One region of the Arthrobacter woluwensis genome, then DNA from elsewhere that is predicted to be linked to it. Evidence: riboswitches for the same ligand, from Rfam matches in the RefSeq annotation. Region 1 holds a riboswitch; each other region holds the start of a gene.
What was found. A riboswitch is a leader RNA that binds a small molecule or an ion and turns the genes downstream of it on or off. The one in region 1 is predicted to bind thiamine pyrophosphate.

Region 1 (7,529 bases):
ATTCGCCTCCCGCGTGAAGGAGCGCGCCCTCGGCGCCGAGGTCTCCGCTGCGCTGAACCCGAGCCAGCAGATCGTCAAGATCGTCAACGAGGAGCTCGTCACGATCCTGGGCGGCGAGACCCGCCGCCTGCGTCTGGCCAAGAACCCGCCCACCGTGATCATGCTCGCGGGTCTCCAGGGCGCCGGTAAGACCACCCTGGCCGGCAAGCTCTCCAAGTGGCTCAAGGGCCAGGGCCACAGCCCGCTGCTGGTGGCCTGTGACCTTCAGCGTCCCAACGCCGTGACGCAGCTCCAGGTGGTCGGCCAGCGCGCCGGCGTGCCGGTCTTCGCGCCGCACCCGGGCACCACCAGCGAATTCGACGTCCCCACCGGCGATCCGGTCGCCGTCGCCGAGGCCGGCGTGGCCGAGGCCCGCCAGAAGCTGCACGACGTGGTCATCGTGGACACCGCCGGACGTCTCGGCGTGGACGCCGAGATGATGGACCAGGCACGCCGCATCCGCGAGGCGATCAACCCTGACGAGGTCCTCTTCGTCATCGACGCGATGATCGGCCAGGACGCCGTCAACACGGCGAACGCCTTCCACGAGGGCGTCGACTTCACCGGCGTCGTGCTGTCCAAGCTCGACGGCGACGCCCGCGGTGGCGCCGCCCTCTCCGTCGCTTCTGTCACCGGTAAGCCGGTCATGTTCGCCTCCACCGGCGAAGGCGTGGACGACTTCGAGCTCTTCCACCCGGACCGCATGGCCTCCCGCATCCTCGACATGGGCGACATCCTGTCCCTGATCGAGCAGGCCGAGCAGAACTGGGACAAGGACGAAGCAGCCCGGATGGCGAAGAAGTTCGCCGACCAGGAGGACTTCACCTTCGAGGACTTCCTCGCCCAGATGCAGCAGATCCGCAAAATGGGCTCGATGAAGAAGATGCTCATGATGATGCCCGGCGCACAGAACATGCGTCAGCAGCTGGAGCAGTTCGACGAGCGCGAGATCGACCGCGTCGAGGCGATGGTCCGCTCCATGACCCCGCACGAGCGTGTGGCGCCGAAGATCATCAACGGCTCGCGCCGCGCCCGCATCGCCCGTGGTTCCGGCGTGCACGTCTCCGAGGTCAACGGCCTCCTGGAGCGCTTCGGCCAGGCTCAGAAGATGATGAAGAAGATGGCGCAGGGCGGTATGCCGGGGATGCCCGGCATGTCGATGGGCGCCGGTGGCGGAACGGCTCGTAAGGCGGCCAAGAAGAACGCCGGCAAGAAGAAGGCCCGCTCGGGCAACCCGGCGAAGGCCGCTCAGGAACTGCGCGAGGCCGAGGCCCGGAAGGCGAACCGCGCCCCGTCCGGCGCCGCTTTCGGGCAGCAGGCGCAGGACTTCGACCCGTCCACCATGGAGCTCCCCAAGGGCTTCGAGAAGTTCCTGGGCAAATAAGGTTTGGTCCTGAACAGCACCGGCGCGCTGCCCCGGGTGGTCTTCGTCCCCGGGCGTGACGCGTCCGGGGCCGCCGCCTGGCCGCGGCAGCACGGACTGGCGCTCGAATTCGACGCGCTGTTCCTCAAGCAGCCGGACGGTCAGGCCCTCGACGCCGAGGCGGTCCTCGGCACCCTGGCCGACGTGCCGTCCGTCCTTGTGGCGCATGGCGAGGGCTCGACGGCGGCCGTGCAGGCCGCCGTCGAGTATCCCTCACTGGTGCGGGCCCTGGTCCTGTGCGAACCCTGGTTGCCGGACCTCACCGCGCCCCGTCCCCAGGGGACCGAGGGTGCGATCATCCCGGGTGTCCCGATGCTCGTGCTCTCCGGCGGGTGGGAGCCCGCCTATGAGCGCACCGCACGGCTCCTGGCCGAGTCCGGGGCGGAACACGTCGTGGCGCCCGGAGGTCACCGGCCGCAGGATTCCGCCGAGGGCGCGGCCGCCATCAAGGACTTCCTCCGCCGAACCGCCTGAGAGACGCATTGCGGGGTCACTTAAGGCCGGCTCCGGACGGACCATCCGGCATCAAATGACCCCGCATTCCTGCGACTCAGTCCTGGGGTGCGCCCACCGGGATCGATTCCACGTAGACCTTGCCGCCCTGGGACCGGAACTCCCGGCTCTTCGCCGCCATCCCGGCCAGTGCTTCCTGAGCCAGTGCTTCCTCCACCGTGGCCTCCTGAGCTTCCCGCGAACCGAAGTCCCGTCGGATGTCCTGGGAGATCCTCATGGAACAGAACTTCGGCCCGCACATCGAACAGAAGTGTGCCGTCTTGGCCGGTTCGGCGGGCAGCGTCTCGTCATGGAAGGCCTCGGCCGTGGCGGGGTCGAGGGACAGCGAGAACTGGTCCTTCCAGCGGAACTCGAACCGGGCCTTGGACAGGGCGTCGTCCCGTTCGTGCGCTCCCGGGTGGCCCTTGGCCAGGTCCGCCGCGTGGGCCGCGATCTTGTACGTGATCACACCGGTCTTCACGTCGTCCTTGTTCGGCAGCCCCAGATGCTCCTTGGGCGTGACGTAACACAGCATGGCCGTGCCGTAGCGGGCGATCTCCGTGGCGCCGATGGCCGAGGTGATGTGGTCGTAACCCGGGGCGACGTCCGTCACGAGCGGGCCGAGCGTGTAGAACGGGGCGCCGTCGCAGAGTTCCTGCTGGCGTTCCACGTTCTCGCGGACCAGGTGGAACGGGATGTGTCCCGGTCCTTCCACCATCACCTGCACGTCGTACTCCCACGCCCGCTTGGTCAGTTCGGCGAGCGTGTCCAGTTCGGCGAACTGTGCGGCGTCGTTGGCATCCGCGGTGGAGCCGGGGCGCAGCCCGTCACCCAGGGAGAACGCGACGTCGTACTGCGCGAAGATCTCACAGAGTTCGTCGAAGTGCGTGTACAGGAAGTTCTCCTGGTGATGCGCCAGGCACCAGCCGGCCATGATGGAGCCGCCGCGGGACACGATCCCGGTGACGCGGTCCGCCGTGAGGGGCACGTACCGCAGCAGCACCCCGGTATGGACGGTCATGTAGTCCACGCCCTGCTCACACTGCTCGATCACGGTGTCCCGGAAGACCTCCCAGGTGAGCGCCGAGGCGTCGCCGTTGACCTTCTCCAGCGCCTGGTAGATGGGCACGGTCCCGATCGGCACGGGGGAGTTCCGCAGGATCCACTCGCGAGTGGTGTGGATGTCGTCTCCGGTGGAGAGATCCATGACGGTGTCGGCGCCCCACAGGGTGGCCCAGTGGAGCTTGTCGACCTCCTCGGCGATGGAACTGGTCACGGCGGAGTTGCCGATGTTCGCGTTGATCTTGACCAGGAACTCCTTGCCGATGATCATCGGTTCGGATTCCGGGTGGTTGATGTTGGCGGGGATGATCGCGCGCCCGGCCGCGACCTCGGAACGGACCAGCTCCACGGGGCAGTTCTCGCGGAGCGCCACGAATCTCATCTCCGGAGTCACGATCCCGGCGCGGGCGTAGTGCATCTGGGTCACCCGCCGCCCGGGCCGTGCCCTGAGCGGAGGGCGCTGCGCACCCCGCCACTCCTGGGAGGCGGCGCCGCGGCGTGCGGCGGAGCGGCCGTCGTCGAGCAGATCACGCTGGCGCCCTTCGTACTCTTCGACGTCGCCGCGGGATGCGATCCAGCCGGCGCGGAGGGCCGGCAGGCCATGCTCGGGATCGCTGCCCGGGCCGACCGTGCGGTACGCCTGGAACGGGGCGTTGGCCGTGCCGTCGGGGGAGTCGTCCAGCTGGATGCTCGTCACGGGCACGGCGATGCCGTCGTCTCCCGTGAGGAATTCCAGGCTGTGGGCAGGGGATTGCTGCAAGGATTTCATCGGTACTCACTTCCTTCGCCGGCATTACCCGGTCAGGTTCTACGGTCCGGACAGTGGCAGTCCGATCTCAGCCCCTCCTGGGACACCCGTGTGGTCGCGAACACCGTAGCACGGTCCGGACGGGGCGCTCCGCAACGCCCGGCTCGTGACCGTCATCTCCCACTCGCAGGCTCGCTGACCTACGCTTGAAGCCATGCCGGACATGCGACGTCACCCAGTCATCGAGTTCACGGGCCCCGTTCTGCTGGGGCCGGACGACGAAGCGCTCGGGCTCTGGTCCGTGGACGGACGCCTGACCTTCAGGATGCCCACGGTGGAACCGGACCTCACGCTGGACGGCTGGGTGGTCCCCGGCCTGGTGGACGCGCACTGCCACATCGGCCTCGTGGAGGGCGGCGCCGCGGACGAACCCACCTCCCTGGCGCAGGCCCGCGCCGACCTGGCCGCCGGCACTCTTCTGGTGCGCGACGCCGGGTCCCCGGCGGACACCCGCTGGCTCGCCGGGCGGGCCGACGCGCCGCGCATCATCCGGGCGGCGCGGCACGTCGCCGCCTCCCGTCGCTACCTCCGCGGCCTGGCCCTCGAGGTCGAGGACCGGGACCTCGTCGAGACCGTCCGCGAGCAGGCACGGCTCTCCGTGGCTGCTGACGCGCGGGGCTGGGTGAAGCTGGTGGGGGACTGGATCGACCGCGACGCCGGGGACCTCCGCCCATCGTTCCCCGCCGAACTGGTGGCGGAGGCGATCGCCGCGGCCCACGAGGAGGGCGCCCGGGTCACGGCGCACTGCTTCGGGGAGGAGGTCCTGGACGACGTCATCGCCGCCGGGATCGACTGCATCGAGCACGCCACGGGACTTCAGCCGGAGCACCTGCCCCGGCTCGTGGAGGCGGGTATTCCGATCGTCCCCACCTTGGTCAACATCGCCACGTTCCCGGACATCGTGGCGCAGGCCGAGCCGAAGTTCCCGGTCTACGCGGCGCATATGCACGCCCTCTGGGAGCGGCGTTACGAGAACGTCGCGCGTGCCTATTCCGCGGGGGTGCAGGTCTTCGCGGGGACGGACGCGGGCAGCGTGATCGCGCACGGGCGGATCGCGGACGAGATCGCTGAGTTGCACCGTGCCGGGCTGCCGTCGGTGGTGGCCCTGGACGCCGCGTGCTGGTCGGCCCGCGAGTGGCTCGGGGCGGAGAACCTCGAAGAGGGCGCCCCGGCGGATGTGGTGCTGTATGCACAGGACCCGCGGCGGAACCTGGGAACGCTGGCCGCGCCGCGCCGTGTGGTCCTGAACGGCGACCTGCCGGGTGAAAAACGCGCCACCGGGATGGAATAAATTGAAGCTTCAAGTAATTTTAGAGGTATGAACACTTCGCTCCCGCAGTCCCAGGACCTCCTCCCCGCCGATCTGAGCATGGGGACCGTCATGCTCAAGGTCGCCGATATGAACCTCATGAGCGACTACTACCAGCGCGCCCTTGGCCTGGAGGTCGTCGCCGAACAGGACGGCGGCCTCTACCTCGGCCGTGGCGACTCCGCCCTCGTCCACCTGGAGCCGGCCGCCGGACTGCAGCTGCCGGGCAGGGGAGAGGCCGGGCTCTTCCACACGGCGCTCCTCTTTGAAGATCAGGCGTCCCTCGCCGCGACGCTGGCCACGGCCGCCTCCTATGACGCGCGGCTCTTCCAGGGCAGCGCCGATCACCTGGTCAGCCAGGCGTTCTACTTCGGCGACCCCGAGGGCAACGGCATCGAGCTGTACTACGACCGCCCGCGCAGCGAATGGTCCTGGGACGGGAGCACCGTCGTCATGGACTCGCTGCCGCTGGACCCCAACGGCTACCTCGGGGAGCACCTGAGCGAGACGGCGCTGCAGCAGCAGCGGCAGGCGCGTGCCGACGTCGGGCACGTGCATCTGCAGGTCGGCGACGTCGCGACCGCCGCGCGCTTCTACGTGGACACGCTGGGCTTCGAGCGCACCGCCGAGATCGGGAACAGCGCGCTCTTCGTCTCCGCGGGCGGCTACCACCACCACATGGCCATGAACGTGTGGAACAGCCGCGGCGCCGGTCCCCGCAAGGACACGCTGGGCCTCGGCGAGGTCCTCCTCCACGTCCCGGCGGACGACGACGTCGCGGCGCTCGCGGACCGTCTGCTCGTCGCCGGGGTGACCCATCACCACACCGGTGCGGAATTGCGCTTCGAAGACCCGTGGCGCAACCAGGTGCGCGTCGCGGTGGGATAGCCTGAAGCCATCCGGCTCCAGTCGTCCTGGAGATCCGGGAACCCCAGCGCCACCGACGAACCCGAGGATGACATGAGCCAGTCGAACGCTTTCGTAGAGGTCTTCATCGCCACTCACCAGGAGGCCCTGCAGCGGGCCAAGGCTTTGTCCGGCGGTGCGGCCCCGGACGGGTCCGCTCTCCGGATCCCCGGCATCAGTGATTTCGAAGTCGAGCAGCTGTGCTCTCTGGCCGCACAGGCCGTGCACACCCAGGGCGAGCAGGAACTTGAGATGGCGGACATCGCCGTCGACGAGCTGTACGCCTTCCCGGCCTCCGCCGTCCGCGTTCTGGAGGAACTGCCCGGCTACCAGAGCGACGGCGAGGACCCGGCGCTCCAGTCGGTGGCGGTCCAGTGGGCGGCTGACGAGGACGTGCCGTTCGCGGCCGGTGAGGCGCAGCAGTACCTGCTCGCCCTGTCCGCGCTCGCGGGCAGGACCGATTCCTCCTCCCGGAACCGGCTGTACCTGTACTCGGCCTGACGTTTGCGAAAGGCGCGTGGGCACCGGCCTGGAGAGGCCGGCGCCCACGCGCCTTTCTGTTGCCGGGAAGCCTGCGAATCCGGCTCAGGACGGGCCGGTCGCGGTGACCCGCACCGTCACCTCGTCCAGTTTGGGCAGGTGCCGTTTCAGGGATTTCTCGGCGTCTTCCGCGACCAGATCGGCCTCGGCGAGCGTGAGGGCCGAGGTGCGGACGACGGCGTCGCCGTGCAGACGGTGACCGACCCAGCGGAGGCGCACGCGCTCGACCGCCTCGATTCCCGCGACGTGTTCGAGGGCATGCTCGGCGCGGTCCACGAGTTCCGGTTCGATGCCGTCCATGAGCCTGCGTCCCACGGAACGGACCGTGCCGATGAGCAGCACGGCGATCATGACCGAGATCAGCAGTCCGACCAGGGGATCCGCGAGAGGGAAGCCGAGCAGGACTCCGACGCCGCCGAGCACCACGGCGAGCGACGTGAAACCATCGGTTCGGGCATGGACGCCGTCGGCGACGAGTGCGGCCGATCCGATCCGCCGGCCCACCCGGATGCGGTAGACCGCCACCGCCTCGTTGCCGAGGAAGCCGATGACGCCGGCCGCGATCACCCAGCCGATGTTCTCCACCGGGCGCGGCGTGATGATCCGGTCCACGGCCTCCCAGGCGGCGATCACGGAGGAGAGGGCGATCATGAGCACGATGAACAGGCCCGCCAGATCCTCCGACCTGCCGAAGCCGTAGGTGTAGCGCCGGGTCGCGGCCCGGCGGGAGAGCACGAAGGCGATCCACAGCGGCACCGCCGTCAGAGCGTCGGACAGATTGTGGATGGTGTCGGCCAGCAGGGCCACCGAACCCGAGAAGGCCACCACCGCGGCCTGCGCGGCAGTGGTGAGCAGCATGATGACGAGGCTCAGCTTCAGAGCGCGGATGCCTTCTGAATGCGCTTCGAGGGCATCGTCGATCGAGTCCGACGTGTCGTGGGAATGCGGGA
Region 2 (7,529 bases), 1.1 Mb from region 1:
GGAGGCGCGCCAGCTGTGCCAGAGCATCGGCCAGGTCGGTCGGCTCGGTGCACGCCATGACGATCACCGCCGGCAGTGCGATCGCGAGTCCACGCAGGAGGAACCCGACACCCAGGAGCAGAGAATGTTCGCCCATGGTCCAGATCCCGAAACTGAAAATGAGCGGCCCCTTGTCCGGGGCGAGCACCGCCGTGCTCCAGCCGCCCAGGACGGCGGCGGCCACGAGCGGCCACGCCCTGGTCCACAGCAGGCGGAGATTCAGGCCCGCCAGCGGCAGCACGAGGAGCTCGCAGAGCACCGCGATCCCGGCCGACAGCCAGTCGATCGACCACACGAGGGCGAGCGTGATGATCGCGAGCGCGCCGAACTTGGACAGCGGATTCGCACGCCCCAGGAGCGGAAGCTCGGCACGGGACGCCGCGTACGGGTCCACGACGGCGCGGTCCTCGGTCACGACGCTCATGCCTCCCCCTTTCCGGGTTCATCCCCGGTTCGCACGACGGCGGCCGCGCCCGCGAGCTCCGGCCCCGGGGCTCCCCCGAGCACCAGCTCCGTGGCGCCGAGGGCGCGGGTGAAGTCGGCGTCGTGCGTGACGGACAGGAGCGAGACGCCCTCGTCGAGCAGTTCGAGCAGCAGTGAGCCCAGCTCAGCCCAGGTACGCGCGTCCTGCCCGAAGGTGGGCTCGTCCAGGATCAGCAGCCGGGGATGGGCGGCGAGCACGGTCGCGACGGACAGCCGCCGCTTCTCGCCCCCGGACAGGGTGTACGGGTTGGCGTCGGCCAGGCCGTCGAGCCTCAGCCGGTGCAGCAGCTCGTCCACGCGCTCCTCGCCGCGACCCAGCTGCCGCGGCCCGAAGCGCAGTTCGTCCAGCACGCTGCCGGTCACGAACTGGTGCTCGGGCTCCTGGAACACGGTGCCGATCCGGGTGATCAGCTCCTTCGCCTTCCAGCGGTACGGCTCCGGGTGCCGGGGCAGGGCAGCACCCGCGGCCAGTAACTCGGACGAGCCGACGACGGCGCCCCCGGCCGGGGCGAGCAGCCCCGCCAGGGTGAGGGCCAGGGTCGATTTGCCCACGCCATTGGGCCCGGTCACCGAGAGCGCGCTGCCGGCCCGCAACTCCAGCTCCACCCCGCTCAGCACGGGGACGGACTTCCGGGGCGCGAGTCCACGGCGGGACGCTGACGCCCGGCTCACCGCCAGGTCGCGGGCTTCCAAAAGGACCGCGCCGGCAGGCGACGTCGCGGGACGGGACGCCACGGAACCAGCGCTCGAACGGCCGACCGTGCGATCTCCGGAACGGCCCGCGCCGGCCTCGGACAGGACGCGACTTCCGGAACGGCCCGCGCCCGCCAGCACCGGCACCCGTCCCGGGATCCAGACTCCCTGGGCGGCCAGAGCCTCACCCTGCGCGTCGAGCACGGCGTCGGGATCACCGGACGCGACCACGCCCGACGGCCCGTCGGCGCCCGCACCCAGAACCACCACACGGTCCACCGAGTCCTTCCACACCTCCACCCGGTGCTCGACCACCAGGAGCGTGGCACCGGAGGCGGCGACCGCACGGATCACGGCATCGCGGACCTCGAGCACGCCGTCGGGGTCCAGGTTGGCGGTGGGCTCATCCAGCAGCACCAGTCCGGGGCGCATCGCGAGCACCCCTGCGAGCGCCAGCCGCTGCTTCTGCCCGCCGGACAGGGCATGGGTGGGGTGGTCGAGGGGCAGAAACCCGAGCCCGACGTCGTGCAGGGCCTGGCGCACCCGAGGCCAGATCTCAGAGGGCGGCACGGCGAGGTTCTCCGCTCCGAAGGCGACGTCGTCGCCCACGCGGCCGAGCACCACCTGCGTCTCCGGATCCTGCTGCACCAGACCGGCCCGGCCCCGGGCGTCCCTGGGCGCACGGCCGTCGATCAGCAGCGTGCCGGACTCGTCGGCGTCGTCGTCCTCCGCAGAGCCGAGAACTCCGGCGAGGGCGTGGAGCAGCGTCGACTTGCCCGCGCCGGACGGGCCCAGCAGGAGGACCTTCTCCCCGGGTTCCAGGTCGAGGTCGAGTCCCGCCACAGCAGCGCGGCTGCGCCCGCCGTGGCGCCAGCCCCAGTCCCGTGCCGTGACGCGGGCCGGCTGCACGCCGCCGGCGACTCCGCTCATGATCAGCCGAAGACCGGCTCGGTACGGGCCTTGCGGGAGGCGAAGGAGGCGAGGGCGCCGGTCCGGGCCAGGCCACGCGTGGCCACCCAGGACAGCGCGCCTGCGATCACGGCGCCGGAGATGAGGCAGAAGAGGATGTAGAGGAACTTGGCGGTGCCGTCGTAGGCGATGTTCCAGCCCCAAGGCAGGAAGCTGTCGTTGAGGCCGCAGAAGAGCCCGGATGCCGCTCCGGCCAGGAGCGCGGTGGGCAGGTTGAACTTCCGGTAGAGGAACGCGGCGAAGATCAGCTCCGCGCCGAGGCCCTGGAGCAGCCCGGAGATCAGCACGGTCAGGCCGTACTGCGAGCCCATGATGAGCTCACCGCTCGCAGCCACGGCCTCGCAGAAGATGGCGGCGCCGGGCTTGCGGATGATGAGCGCGCCGAGCACGGCCGGGATCATCCAGCCACCGGCGTAGAGGCCCGAGAGCGGGGCGTAGGCGGCGGTCAGCGGGGTGATCAGGTTCGCGCCCTGGGACCACGCCCAGAACAGCACGCCACCGGCCACGGCGATCAGTGCCGCCACCACGATGTCCACCACGCGCCAGCCACGACGCTGGGCAACAGCCTGAGTAGTCATTGTCATCCTCCTGGGATTACAGGAGGGGAGGTGCCCGGAGGCACGTTCTGAGATGCTCGACTCCCTATCGCCGGTACTAACCGGATCAGGTTCGAGGGTCTGCGGTTGCTCCGCACTCTCAGCGCCCACACACCCTGCGGTGGCGGCGCTCCCCTGTCGTTCGTTGTGCGTCCCAGTTTATACCTGCACGACGACGCCGGCGCAGGCCCCGCTGTCACATTCCCCGGGTGCCGCGGAAGTCAGCCCGGGCCGGGTGCGCGCGGGACGCCTCCCGGCTGCCGAACTCGCTAGGGAGAGCCGGAGGTCGCTGTCGCCGGTAGCGACCTCAAACCCTTCATAGCGAGTTCAGCGCCACGCCTACAGAAAACACGGGTGGCCCGCCTCACGAAACTTGGCCCCGCCTCCGCGCCCTCGTTAGGCTCACACGCAAGCCGAACGTGACGATGGAAGAAGACTGATGCGCACCCAGAAGGCCGGACTGACCGCCAAGACCCTCCTCGCCTCGCTGGCCCTCGTGGTCGCCGCGGGGACGCTGGGAGCGTGCGGGGCGCCGTCGTCGTCCAATGCCTCCGCGCCGTCCGCGAGCGCCACGGCCACCGCACCGGCCACGCCGTCCGCCGAGCTCATGGCGAAGCTGGTCCCCTCGGATGCGCGGATCATCGCCAACCCGGCGAAGCCGCGGACCACGCTCATCCTCTTCACCGATTACCAGTGCCCGTACTGCGCCAAGATGGACACGCTGATCGAGCGGGCCAAGAAGGAGTACGGGTCCGAGGTGCGGATCGTCGTGCGCAACTTCCCGCTCCCCATGCATGAGAACGCCCCGCTCGCGGCCAAGGCCGTGGAGGCCGCGGCCGAGCAGGGCGCCCTCGAGAAGATGAGCCACCTCGTGTTCAGCAAGCAGGCCGAATGGGCCAAGTCGACGTCGGGCCAGGCGGAGACCTTCACCGGATACGCCCGCGAACTGGGGCTGAACATGGACCGCTTCGCCAAGGACTTCACGTCCCCGGCCGTCGCGACCCGCGTCCAGCGCGACCTCGACGATGCCAAGGAACTCGGCCTGCGGGGCACCCCCTCCCTGGTGCTGGAAGGTCAGCTGCTGCAGGTCGACTCCAGTGACTACAACACCCTGAAGGCCCCGCTCGATCAGGTTCTGGGGAACTGAGCACCAGCCCCGAACTTTGCACTCGGTCCCCTAATTGCACTGGGTGCACAAATTGCCGTAGCATCGGAGCATGGACTCCACCACTTTCCTGGACGGAACTCCACCGGATCATCCCCACGGCGGCTCCGCGGAGGAGAAGACCTCTCGCCGCGAGCTCAATAAGCAGGCCACTCGCGCCGCCATCATCGAGGCCGCGGTCAACCTGCTCTCCGAAAACGGCCTGGGCAACTTCACGGCGGAGGACCTGGCCGACGCCGTCGGCATCTCCCGCCGCACCTTCTTCAACTACTTCCCGAGCCCCGAAGCGGCCCTGGCGGCCACGGTCCAGAACTTCCTGGACGGCGCCATCGAGGAGTTCCGCCAGCGCCCCGCCGACGAGACGATCCTCGACTCCGCGATCGCCGCGGTCATGGCGCTCGTCGAGCCCGGATCGCTCTCCCGCATGGCGCGGATGTGCCTCCTGACCGAGAACCAGCCCCAGGTCCAGCGCTGGCAGCTCATGGCCTGGGATGATGCCACCAGTAAGCTCAGCGCCGCCGCGGTGGAACGTCTGGGAACAAAAGCGGACCCCTTCTTCGTCAGAACCATGGTGGGCGCCATCATCGGCGCCGGGAAGGCCGCCATGGAGTACTGGCTGGAGCACGAGGCTCCTCGCAGTGGACAGGTGACGGATGCCCACAGCATGGTCCTCAGAAACCTCATCACCCAGGCCCTCCAGCACCTCCGCAACGGCTTCGCCTGAGCGGCTCACGCCGCCCAGGAACCCCAGACCTCCCGTCCACTCGCACTCCGCTCCGCACCACCGGCACCAACAAAGGCACAGACCATGGCACTCCTGCTCTACAGGCTCGGCAAGTTCTCCTACCGGCACCGCTGGTGGGTCGTCTCCTTCTGGCTCGTGGTACTCCTGGCCGTGGGCGGCTCCGCCGCGCTGTTCAAGGGGCAGCTGACCAACGAGTTCAAGATCCCGGGGACCGAGACACAGCGGGTCATCGACCACCTCAAGCAGGCGCTCCCCGAGGCGGCTGGCGGCACGGCGTCCGTGGTGTTCCAGAACAAGGACGGCAAGCCGTTCACGGACGAGCAGAAGAAGGCCGTCTCCGACGCGCTGACCAAGCTCAACGGCACCTCGCAGGTCCAGTCGAGCGTGGACCCGTTCACCACGCAGGCCGAGGTGGACGCCGCCCCGGCGAAGCTGGCCGCGGCGCAGAAGCAGCTCGACGCCGGCAAGGCCCAGCAGGAGGCCGGCAACAAGCAGCTGGACGACGCCAAGAAGCAGCTGGACAGCGCCAAGGCGCAGGCCGCCGCAGCCCAGAACTCGGGCGTGCAGGTGCCCGCCGCCCAGGCCGAGGCCGCAGCCGCCCAGATCGCCGCCGCGGAGAAGGACTACAACGCCGGCCGCGCCAAGGCCGACGCGGCCGCCAAGGAACTCGCGAGCCACCAGGCCGAGCTGGACTTCAACAAGCGCAAGTCCGACGCCTCGCAGGGCATCCGCTTCGTCTCCAAGGACGACACGGTCGCGGTCGCGCAGATCAGCTTCAAGGGCTCCCTGAGCGCCCTCTCCACCGAGGACCGGGACCACGTGGTGAAGAGCCTCGTCGCCACGGAGAACACCGGACTCAACGTCTACCCGAGCAAGGAACTCTCCGAGGATCTGGGGAGCCTGGCCGGCCCCGCGGAGATCATCGGCCTCTGCGTGGCGGTGCTGGTCCTGATCATCATGCTCGGCACCCTGATCGCCGCGGGCCTTCCGCTCCTCATGGCGATCGCCGGGGTGGGCGTGGGCGTCGGTGGCACCATCGCGCTCTCGGGCGTCATCCAGATGAACAGCATGACGCCGATCCTGGCCCTCATGCTCGGGCTGGCCGTCGGCATCGACTACTCCCTCTTCATCGTCAACCGGCACCGTGGTCAGATCCTGTCCGGCATGTCGATGGAGGAATCCGTCGCCCGCGCGACCGGCACGAGCGGCAATGCCGTGTTCTTCGCCGGCGTCACGGTGGTCATCACTCTGGCCGCCCTCGCCGTCCCCGGCCTGCCGTTCCTGAGCCTCATGGGTCTGGCCGCCGCTGCCACGGTCGCCGTGTCGGTGCTGGTCTCCCTGACCCTGACGCCCGCGGTGCTCGGGCTGATCGGCAAGCGCGTCATCTCGAAGCGGGGCTGGCGGCGCGCCGCGGACAGCGCCGCGCACCCGCTGGCAGATCACGACGACGCCGCCCGCGGCTGGGGCGCCTGGGTCACCAAGTGGCCGTGGCTGGCCGTGGTGGTGTCCGTCGTCGTGCTGGGCGTGGTGGCGCTTCCCGCGCAGAAGCTGCACCTGGCGCTGCCGGACGGCGGTTCCGAGGCCGCCGACTCCTCCGCCTACAAGGCGTACTCCACCATCAGCACGTCCTTCGGGGACGGCATGAACGGGCCGATCGTGGTGGTCGGCGAGTTCCCGGCCGGTCTCAGCGAGCAGGACGCCGCCCTCAAGCAGCTCGACCTGGCCGACCGCCTGCGCTCCGTGCCGGGCGTCGTCGCGGCCGTGCCCGCCAAGCTCAGCGATGACCGCCAGACCGCCGTGTTCCAGGTGATCCCCACCGAGGGACCGGCGAGTGAGAAGACCGTCCAGGTGGTCGCAGACATCCGTGCCAAGGGTGCGGACATCCAGCGGGATCTCGGCGTGACGATCGGCCTCACGGGCCAGACCACCGCGAACATCGACGTCTCGAACAAACTGATCGAAGCCCTGCCGCTCTACCTGAGCATCGTGGTGGGTCTGTCCCTGATCCTGCTGCTCCTGGTGTTCCGCTCCATCTGGGTCCCGGTCCTGGCGACGGTGGGCTTCCTGCTGTCCCTGGCCGCGTCGTTCGGAGCCGTGGTGGCCGTGTACCAGTGGGGCTGGCTGGGCGCCGTGTTCGACGTCCCGCACCCCGGCCCGATCCTGAGCATGCTGCCCATCATCCTGATCGGCGTGCTGTTCGGCCTCGCGATGGACTATCAGGTGTTCATCGGCTCCGGCATGCGCGAAGCCTATGTCCACGGCGCGAAGGCCAAGGCGGCCGTCCGGATCGGCTTCAAGCACGCCGCCGTCGTGGTCACCGCCGCAGCGATCATCATGACCAGCGTGTTCGCGGGCTTCATCTTCAACCATCTGACGATGGTCCGGCCGCTCGGCTTCTCCCTGGCGTTCGGCGTGCTGGTGGACGCGTTCGTGGTCCGCATGACCCTGATCCCCGCGGCCATGCACCTCCTGGGCAAGCGGGCCTGGTGGCTGCCGGCCTGGCTGGAGAAGCACCTTCCCGATGTCGACGTGGAGGGCGCCCGCCTGAACCAGGGCCACGGTGAGGACTCCACCACGACCGACGACGCCGACGGGCCGGCCCTGGCCACGGCTGCGGCGGGCGTCTCCGCCCCGGCCACCGCTGCGGCGGGCCCCGCGAAGGCGAAGAAGGCCAAGGGGAAGCGCGTCGTCGTCGAGCAGCCGGAAGAGCCGCACGCCCTCACCGGGTCCCACGCGCTCATCCAGCTTCCGGACGCCGAACCCCGCGAACTGGGCAATCCGGTCCCGGGCGGACGGCGCGAGGCCCGTCAGCGCGAGCGGCTGATCGCGACGGGGATGA
Region 3 (7,529 bases), 340 kb from region 1:
CATATTAGGCTTGGAACAGCTGTTGAAGCCTGCGGTGCGCCGTGTTCGTCCGTGGCCCGCACGAAACTGCCAGGAGGCAATTGTGGAAGTAAAGATCGGCATCCAGAACGTCGCTCGCGAAGTCGTGTTCGAGTCCTCCGAGGAAGCGGAGGCCATCGCCACCGCCGTCTCCGAGGCGCTGGCCTCCGGCGGGCAGCTCTCCCTCACCGACGACAAGGGCCGTCGCGTGATCATCCCCGCCGCGGTCCTCGGCTATGTCGAGATGGGCCCGGAGGAGCAGCGCCGCGTCGGTTTCGGCGCTCTGTAGGCAGACATGCTGTCCTTGATCATCCCGGTCCTGCTCGTGGCGGCCGTCGGCGCGCTCGCCTGGGCCGTCAACCGGCAGCGCGCCACGCTGGGCGCCGCGCTCCCGGCCGGGGCGGGCGTCCTGGTCACCGCGCTGAGCTGGATCATCTTCATCGCGTTCGGACTGGGCTACCTGCCCGGCTGGACCTGGCTGCCGTGGATCGGACCGCTGGTCCTGGGCATCGCGGCGTCGTTCGCCGTGTCCTGGATCCTCAGCTCCCGCCGGTCCGCCGAGGACGCCAAGGCGCTGACGGAGATCCTGAAGGTCTGACTCAGTCAGCGCAGACGTCTTCAGGCCCGACGCCGAGGGGCGCCTCCCGTACCGTTCAGGTCCGGGAGGCGCCCCTCAGTCGTTGTGGCCAGGCGGGCCCAGGCCTGCCGCGCTGCGCAGCGGTCGGGCGTAGCCTGCGGAATCAGCCCGCGATCAAGCGTGGCCCGCAGTGCGCGCACACGCCCGGAAGCCGCCGTCGTCGAGCCCGCGCCTCAGAGGAACTCGGCCCGGCCCTCCATGCTGGACGAGGCCAGGGCGTGCTCCCGCCGGGGGATGCGGCCTGCGGTCCGGGCGAGGCGGCCCGCGACCACGGCATGCCGGAACGCTGTCGCCATCCGCACGGGGTCCTGTGCACGAGTCACGGCCGTGGCCAGCAACACCGCGTCACAGCCCAGTTCCATCGCCAGCGCCGCGTCCGAGGCGGTGCCGATGCCGGCGTCGAGCACGACGGGAACGGACGCCCGGGAGACGATCACTTCGATGTTGTGCGGATTGAGGATGCCCAGCCCCGTGCCGATCGGGGCGCCCAGCGGCATCACGGCCGTGGCGCCGAGCTGTTCGAGGCGCAGGGCCAGGACGGGGTCGTCGTTCGTGTAGGCGAAGACCTTGAAGCCCCGGGACACGAGCTGCTCGGTAGCGTCCACGAGCTCCACGGCATCCGGGAGCAGCGTGTGCTCATCGGCGATGACCTCGAGCTTCACCCAGTCCGTCTCCAGAGCCTCGCGCGCCAGTTCCGCGGTGAGCACGGCGTCGCGCGCCGTGAAGCATCCGGCTGTGTTCGGCAGGACGCGGATCCCCTGGTCCACGAGCAGCTGGAACAAGGAGCCGCTTTGTGCCGGGCTGTACCGGCGCATCGCCACGGTGGTGAGCTCGGTCCCGGAGGCGACGAGCGCAGCGCCCAAGCCGTCCAGGCTCGGTGCCCCTCCCGTGCCCATGATGAGCCGGGAGCCCAGCTCCACGCCGTCCACCACCAGCGGATCGAGCCTCTGGTCCTGCAGGATCTCCGTCATGTCAGCCTCCCTGCACCGCGGTCACGAGTTCCAGTTCATCGCCGTCTTCCAGCGCGGTCCCGGACCACAGGCTCCGCGGGATCACGGTGGCGTTCCGGGCCACGGCCATCCCGACGCGGCGTCCGTCCGCGGCCCGTCCATCGGCCAGGATCTCGCGACCCGTCACCTGAGAGACCAGGACCGCCACGGTGGCGTCCTCCCCCACGGCGCGCTGTTCGCCGTTCACCGTGATGTTCATGCGTGCGCCTCCACTGTGTTCTCCTTCAGAAGTCCCGGGCTGAACCGGTCGGGCCGGAAGGCCGCCCAGCGCCCGTCGGAGTGTCCGTCGAGCAGGTCCAGGACCGCCCGGGCCGCCACCGGCGTCAGCAGGACGCCGTGCCGGAAGAATCCCGTGGCGATGACTAGACCCGCCACCTCGCCGCTGCCTGCCGCGGCGACCCGCCCGAGCAGTGGCGCGTTGTCCGGTGTCCCGGGCCGCGCCCGGGCAGTGATCTCCTCGAGTTCGAGCTCCGCGACTGCGGGGACCAGCTGCTGTGCGTCCCGGAGCAGCTGGTGCACACCGCCCGCCGACACTCCGGCCTGCCCGTCCTCGCGCTGGGTCGCTCCGATGACAACGGTGCCGTCGTCGCGGGGCACGAGGTAGACGGGGAGGCCACGGACCGAGCCGCGCACCGTCGCGGAGAGGAAAGGCCGCAGGCGTTCCGGGACCCGCAGGCGCAGGATGTCCCCGTGCACCGGGCGCAGCGGCAGGTCGAGCCCCTCGGGAAGCCCTCGCAGTTCGGGCGATGCCAGGCCGTTCGCCACGACGACCTCGTCCGCGGTCACGACACGGCCCGAGGCGAGCAGGACCCCCGTCACCCGGCCCGCCGTGGAGCCGCCGTCGTCGTCCGCCGACCAATGCAGCGCATCCGCGCGCTCGGTCAGCACCGTCCCGCCGTCGCGTCGGAAGGCCTCCAGCATCACGGCGTGCAGGACCCGCGGATCCACCTGATGGTCACTCGGGGTGAGGAACGCGCCGGACAGCTGGGGCGAGAGCAGAGGCTCCATCCGACGCGCCTCGCGCAGCGACACCGTCTGAACCTCAAGGCCGTGCGCCTGCTGCGCCGCCTGCAGGTCGGCGAGCGCGGCACGGTCGGCCGCGTCGAAGCCCACCACGAGGGTCGGCGTCGTCCGGTGGCCGTTGAGGGGTCCGAAGGGGGCGGCGAAATCCTCCCAGAGCGCCGCCGATTCCAGCGTCAGTCCGAGGAGGGCTTCCTCCTGATAGTGGTATTCGCTCACCGGGGCCAGCATGCCGGCGGCGGCGAAGGTCGCGCCCTGTGCGGGCGCCGGGTCGATCAGGGTCACGCGGCGGCCGGAGCGCAGCAGCGTCCAGGCGATCCCCAGGCCCACGATGCCCGCGCCGATCACCGCGACGTCCGCCGGCTCCTGCTCCATGCTCCTCGTCCTTCCCTACGCCGGTACTAGCCGGATCAGGTGTGGCGGTCGGCGCTCAAGCCCTCTCAGCCGGCGAATGTGACCATCCGCTCCGGCTCCCGCAGTACCGCACCAGTCTAGAGGAACTAGGCTGAAGCCCATGGGTAATCGAGCAATTGCGACACCATCCCTCGCCGCCGCACGGCTGTACGTCTGCACGGATTCGCGCGCGGAACGAGGGGACTTCGCGGACTTCGTGGACGCCGCGTACTCGGGCGGGGTGGACATCATCCAGCTGCGGGACAAGAAGATCGAAGCGGCCGAGGAACTGGAACTCCTCACGGTGCTCCGGGAGGCCGCCGAACGCCATGGGAAGCTCTGGGCTGTGAATGACCGGGCCGACATCGCTCGCCTGTCCGGCAGCCCGGTGCTGCACGTGGGCCAGAAGGACCTGCCGCTGCCTGCCGCGCGTTCTCTGCTGAACGACGACGTCCTGCTCGGCCTCTCGAGCCACGCGCCGGAGCAGGTGGACGCCGCCCTCGCTGCCGCGGCCCGCGGCGAGACCGACTACTTCTGCGCAGGGCCGCTCTGGGCGACGCCGACCAAGCCCGGCCGCGCCGGGGTGGGTCTCGATCTGGTCCGGTACGCGGACTCGACCGGGACCTCCGTGCCGTGGTTCGCCATCGGCGGCATCGATCACAGCAACGTGGCCCAGGTGGTCGAGGCCGGGGCGCGGCGCGTGGTGGTGGTCCGCGCCGTCACCGAGGCCTCGGACCCCGCGGACGCCGCCCGGCGCCTGCTGGCGGAGCTTCCCGACGCCTGACATTTCTCTTAAACCGCCACGGCCCCGGCCGCCTTCTCGCGAAGGCGCCGGGGCCGTGGTCGTCGCAGCCGGAGCTACTGGACTTCGTACTTCATGCCCTCGGGCTTGCTGGGCATGGCACACAGCACGATGAGGATGATGCCACCCACGTACGGGATGAACGTGAGAAAGAACATCGGGCCGGGGAAGCCTGCGTCATGCAGACGGCGCCACGCGACGGCGATGAACGGCACCAGCAGAGCCAGGCTGATGAGGCCACCGAGGATCAGGAGGATGATGCCGAACACCATCGCTCCCGTGAAAGTGACGTCCGAGGAGGACGTGTAACCGGTCGAGGAGTCCGAGTAGGCGGACTGGGAGACGATCCCACCAATGAACAGACCGTAGCCGATGGCTACCGGAATGCCCGCCACCAGTGCCTGGAAGAGGTACCACCACCAGAACTCACTCCGGCTGGCGCGGCCCTTGAAGTTCGCGTAGTTGGCGAAGCCCATCTTGATGGCCTGCGAGAACCCGACGCTCGGGCGCGGGACGTACGGCGGGTAGAGGCCGCCGCTATAGGCGGGCTGGCCGTAGGGGCTGGAGGGCTGCTGCTGGTAGCCCTGCTGGCCGTAAGGCTGCTGCTGGCCGTACTGAGGAGCCTGCGGCGCCTGAGGGGCCCCGTACTGGGGTGCCTGAGGAGGCTGCTGGCCGTAGGACGGCTGCTGCGGCGGCTGCTGCGGCTGCTGCTGCGGCTGGCCGCCGTTGTTGTTCTGCCAATCGGGTTGTTGCGTCATGGTCCTGTTCTTTCCCTGTTCATGGGTGCGCTTGATGCTTCTTCACCGTACAGTCTCCACCACATCCAGCCTTCGCTCAATGGGGAAAACTCCCCATTGAACAGGCTCAATATCCGTACTTCATGCCTTCGGGACTGCTTTCCATGGCAAGGAGCGCCAGCACGACCACCGAGCCGAACGGCACGAGGCTCAGCAGGACGAACCAGCCGCTGTAACCGGCGTCGTGCAGACGGCGGACCCGCAGAGCGAGCCCGGGGATCAGAAGCGCCAGTGCCACGATGAGGAAGAGGATGCCCAGAACGATTCCGGCCACCAGCGGAGCACTCCAGATGAAGTCGGTCTCCGGACTGCGGTAACCGCGTCGGGACGACGTCGACAGCGCCCCGCCCAGCGACGTCATGATGCCGGCGAACAGGAAGAAGTACGCCACATAGCCGAGGATCCCGAGCACCAGGTACTCGAAGACGAACCACCACCAGAACTCGGAGTTGACCGCACGGCCGTTGAACGTGGCGTAGTTGCGGAAGCCGGACTTGATGGCGTCCACGAACCCGACGCGGGGGCGTGGCACGAACGGGACGGGCTGACCCCATCCCGGCGCCTGCCACGCGGGAGTCTGCCAGGCGAGACCGCCCTGCGGATGAGGCTGCGGGTAGGCCTGGGGGTACTGCTGCGGGTACTGCTGTGAGTACCCCGGCGCGGTGTCCGGTGGGACCGGGACGCCCGCGCCAGGCTGGACCGGCTGGGGGCCGGGCTGCGACGGCTGCGTGCCGGTCATGGGAGGGGTGTCGCCGGGGTGGTTCGGAGGCTGGCTCATGATCACGCTTTCCCTGGTGTTGTCCTGTTCTCCCGCCAGTCTCGCCCACCGAACGCTCCAGGGAAAGGAAAGGCCGCCACGGAGAGTCTCCGTGGCGGCCTTTCAAGGCTCCATCCTGGCCGTCGACGACGGCGTCAGAAACTCGCGTCGAAGCGCGCGCCTTCGGGCTTGGGAGCCTGAGCCCACAGGAACAGGAGCACCAGGTTGCCGATCGGCACGAGGTAAAGGAGCAGGAACCAGGCGCTGAAGTTGGCGTCGTGCAGACGGCGAGCCCCGACGGCCGCGGTCGGCACGATCACCGCCAGCGAGAACAGCCCCGCGATGCCCCAGAAGATGAAACCGATGATCATCAGGGCATTGGTGTTCACCTGGGCCTGGCCGGTGCCCGGGATCTCCGTGTAGTCACCGTTGGCGACCGCCTGCGACAGACCGGTGCCGAAGAAGATCGCCGCAAGGGTGCTGAGAACCACCGCGATCACGGCCACGAAGACGAACCACCACCAGAATTCCTGACGGCCCGCCCGGCCGGTGAAGGTGGCGTATTTCCGGAACACGGTCTTGATGGCCGCCATGAAGCCGAGGCTTGCGCCCGGGTCCAGGGGGCCCGACGCCGCGGCGGACTGGCCACCGTAGACGGGCTGCTGCTGACCGTACGCCTGCTGGGCATACGATCCACTCGCCTGGCCGTACTGCTGCGGCGCAGCCTGGGCGGCCTGCTGATACTGGGCGGCCGGCTGCTGACCGTACTGCTGGTGCTGGCCGGTGTGCTGGTACTGGCCCTGCTGCGGGTAACCCTGCTGCTGCGTGGGCTGGCCCTGGCCGTACTGCTGTTGGTTGTACTGCTGCTGGTTGTACTGCTGAGGCTGCTGCCCGTACTGCTGGGGCTGCTGTCCACCCTGGCCGTACTGCTGCGGCTGGTTCCAGTTCTGCTGGCCATACTGCTGCTGGCCGTACTGCTGCGGCTGCCCCTGCTGCTGTCCCTGGCCCGGCTGAGCCGGCGCACCCTGGGTCGGTGCGTTCTGGGGGCGCTGCGGGGGAACCGGCGGCTGCTGAGGCTGCGGCTGCTGGGACTCGGGCTGATTCGTCATGGCTGGCCCTGCTCCTGACTGGCCTTGACGGCCGTGACACGCGGTGATGATTTTGCTGTCAGTATGCCAGAAGCCGGGCCCGGTGGGATGTCGGGGAAGCCGGAAGTCCGCCCGGGGGCTAGCCTGTGAGCGTGACGAACACATGGATCCCCAGTGGCGCCCCAGGAGTTCAGGACGGTCTCGCGGAGGCGCTCACCGCGCTCCGCGAAGAACTCGAAGTCCCCCGGGCCTTCCCGCCCGAGGTCCTTGAGGAGACCGAGCGTGCCATCCGCGCCCACGTGCTTCCGGACCAGGACCGCACCGACGTGGAGTTCGTGACCATCGACCCGGCGTCGTCCACGGATCTGGACCAGGCCCTCTTCATCGAGCGTCATGAGGACGGGTACACCGTCTACTACGCGATCGCGGACGTGCCCTCGTTCGTCGCGCCGGGCGGGGCGCTGGACGCCGAATGCCGTCGTCGCGGGCTCACCCTGTACGCTCCCGACGGCCGGATCCCGCTCCATCCGGAAGCGATCTCCGAGGATGCCGGCAGCCTGCTGCCCGACGTCGACCGGTCCGCCTTCCTCTGGGAGTTCACGCTCGACTCCACCGCCGCCGTCGTGAACGCCACGGTCCACCGGGCCCGCGTCCGCTCGCGCGCCAAGCTGAGCTACCAGGGCGTGCAGGAGGCGATCGACGGCGGCACCGCGAGCGAATGCCTGCAGCTCCTCAAAGAGGTGGGTCTGAAACGGATCGAGCTCGAACGCCTCCGGGGCGGCGCCTCCTTGAAGCTCCCGGCCCAGGTGGTGGAGCAGGACCCGGAGAGCGGCGCGTACCGCCTCCTCACCGAAGTCCCCCTTCCCGTGGAGGACTGGAACGCCCAGATCTCCCTGATGACCGGCATGGCGGCCGCGGATCTGATGGTGCGCGGCTCGGTGGGCATCCTGCGGACCATGCCCTCTCCGGACGCGCGCTCGCTGGAGACCTTCGAACGCCAGACCGCC

Region 2: another riboswitch for thiamine pyrophosphate. It lies ahead of QFZ52_RS14445 (ECF transporter S component); the one in region 1 lies ahead of thiC (phosphomethylpyrimidine synthase ThiC).
Region 3: another riboswitch for thiamine pyrophosphate. It lies ahead of thiO (glycine oxidase ThiO); the one in region 1 lies ahead of thiC (phosphomethylpyrimidine synthase ThiC).

The regions. Positions count from the first base shown of each region.
Region 1 is NZ_JAUSXR010000001.1:2,016,313-2,023,841, reverse strand. It holds gene ffh (signal recognition particle protein) at 1-1,423, shown strand, start outside; gene QFZ52_RS09220 (alpha/beta fold hydrolase) at 1,427-1,936, shown strand; gene thiC (phosphomethylpyrimidine synthase ThiC) at 2,013-3,785, opposite strand; TPP riboswitch at 3,779-3,885, opposite strand; gene QFZ52_RS09210 (amidohydrolase family protein) at 3,988-5,115, shown strand; gene QFZ52_RS09205 (VOC family protein) at 5,143-6,021, shown strand; gene QFZ52_RS09200 (hypothetical protein) at 6,094-6,540, shown strand; gene QFZ52_RS09195 (cation diffusion facilitator family transporter) at 6,625-7,500, opposite strand.
Region 2 is NZ_JAUSXR010000001.1:3,139,694-3,147,222, forward strand. It holds gene QFZ52_RS14435 (energy-coupling factor transporter transmembrane component T family protein) at 1-463, opposite strand, end outside; gene QFZ52_RS14440 (ABC transporter ATP-binding protein) at 460-2,145, opposite strand; gene QFZ52_RS14445 (ECF transporter S component) at 2,148-2,762, opposite strand; TPP riboswitch at 2,807-2,927, opposite strand; gene QFZ52_RS14450 (DsbA family protein) at 3,220-3,927, shown strand; gene QFZ52_RS14455 (TetR family transcriptional regulator) at 3,998-4,669, shown strand; gene QFZ52_RS14460 (MMPL family transporter) at 4,754-7,529, shown strand, end outside.
Region 3 is NZ_JAUSXR010000001.1:2,353,742-2,361,270, forward strand. It holds gene QFZ52_RS10680 (DUF3107 domain-containing protein) at 83-307, shown strand; gene QFZ52_RS10685 (hypothetical protein) at 314-616, shown strand; gene QFZ52_RS10690 (thiazole synthase) at 829-1,626, opposite strand; gene thiS (sulfur carrier protein ThiS) at 1,628-1,864, opposite strand; gene thiO (glycine oxidase ThiO) at 1,861-3,060, opposite strand; TPP riboswitch at 3,056-3,172, opposite strand; gene thiE (thiamine phosphate synthase) at 3,200-3,862, shown strand; gene QFZ52_RS10710 (DUF805 domain-containing protein) at 3,937-4,638, opposite strand; gene QFZ52_RS10715 (DUF805 domain-containing protein) at 4,745-5,455, opposite strand; gene QFZ52_RS10720 (DUF805 domain-containing protein) at 5,590-6,543, opposite strand; gene QFZ52_RS10725 (RNB domain-containing ribonuclease) at 6,675-7,529, shown strand, end outside.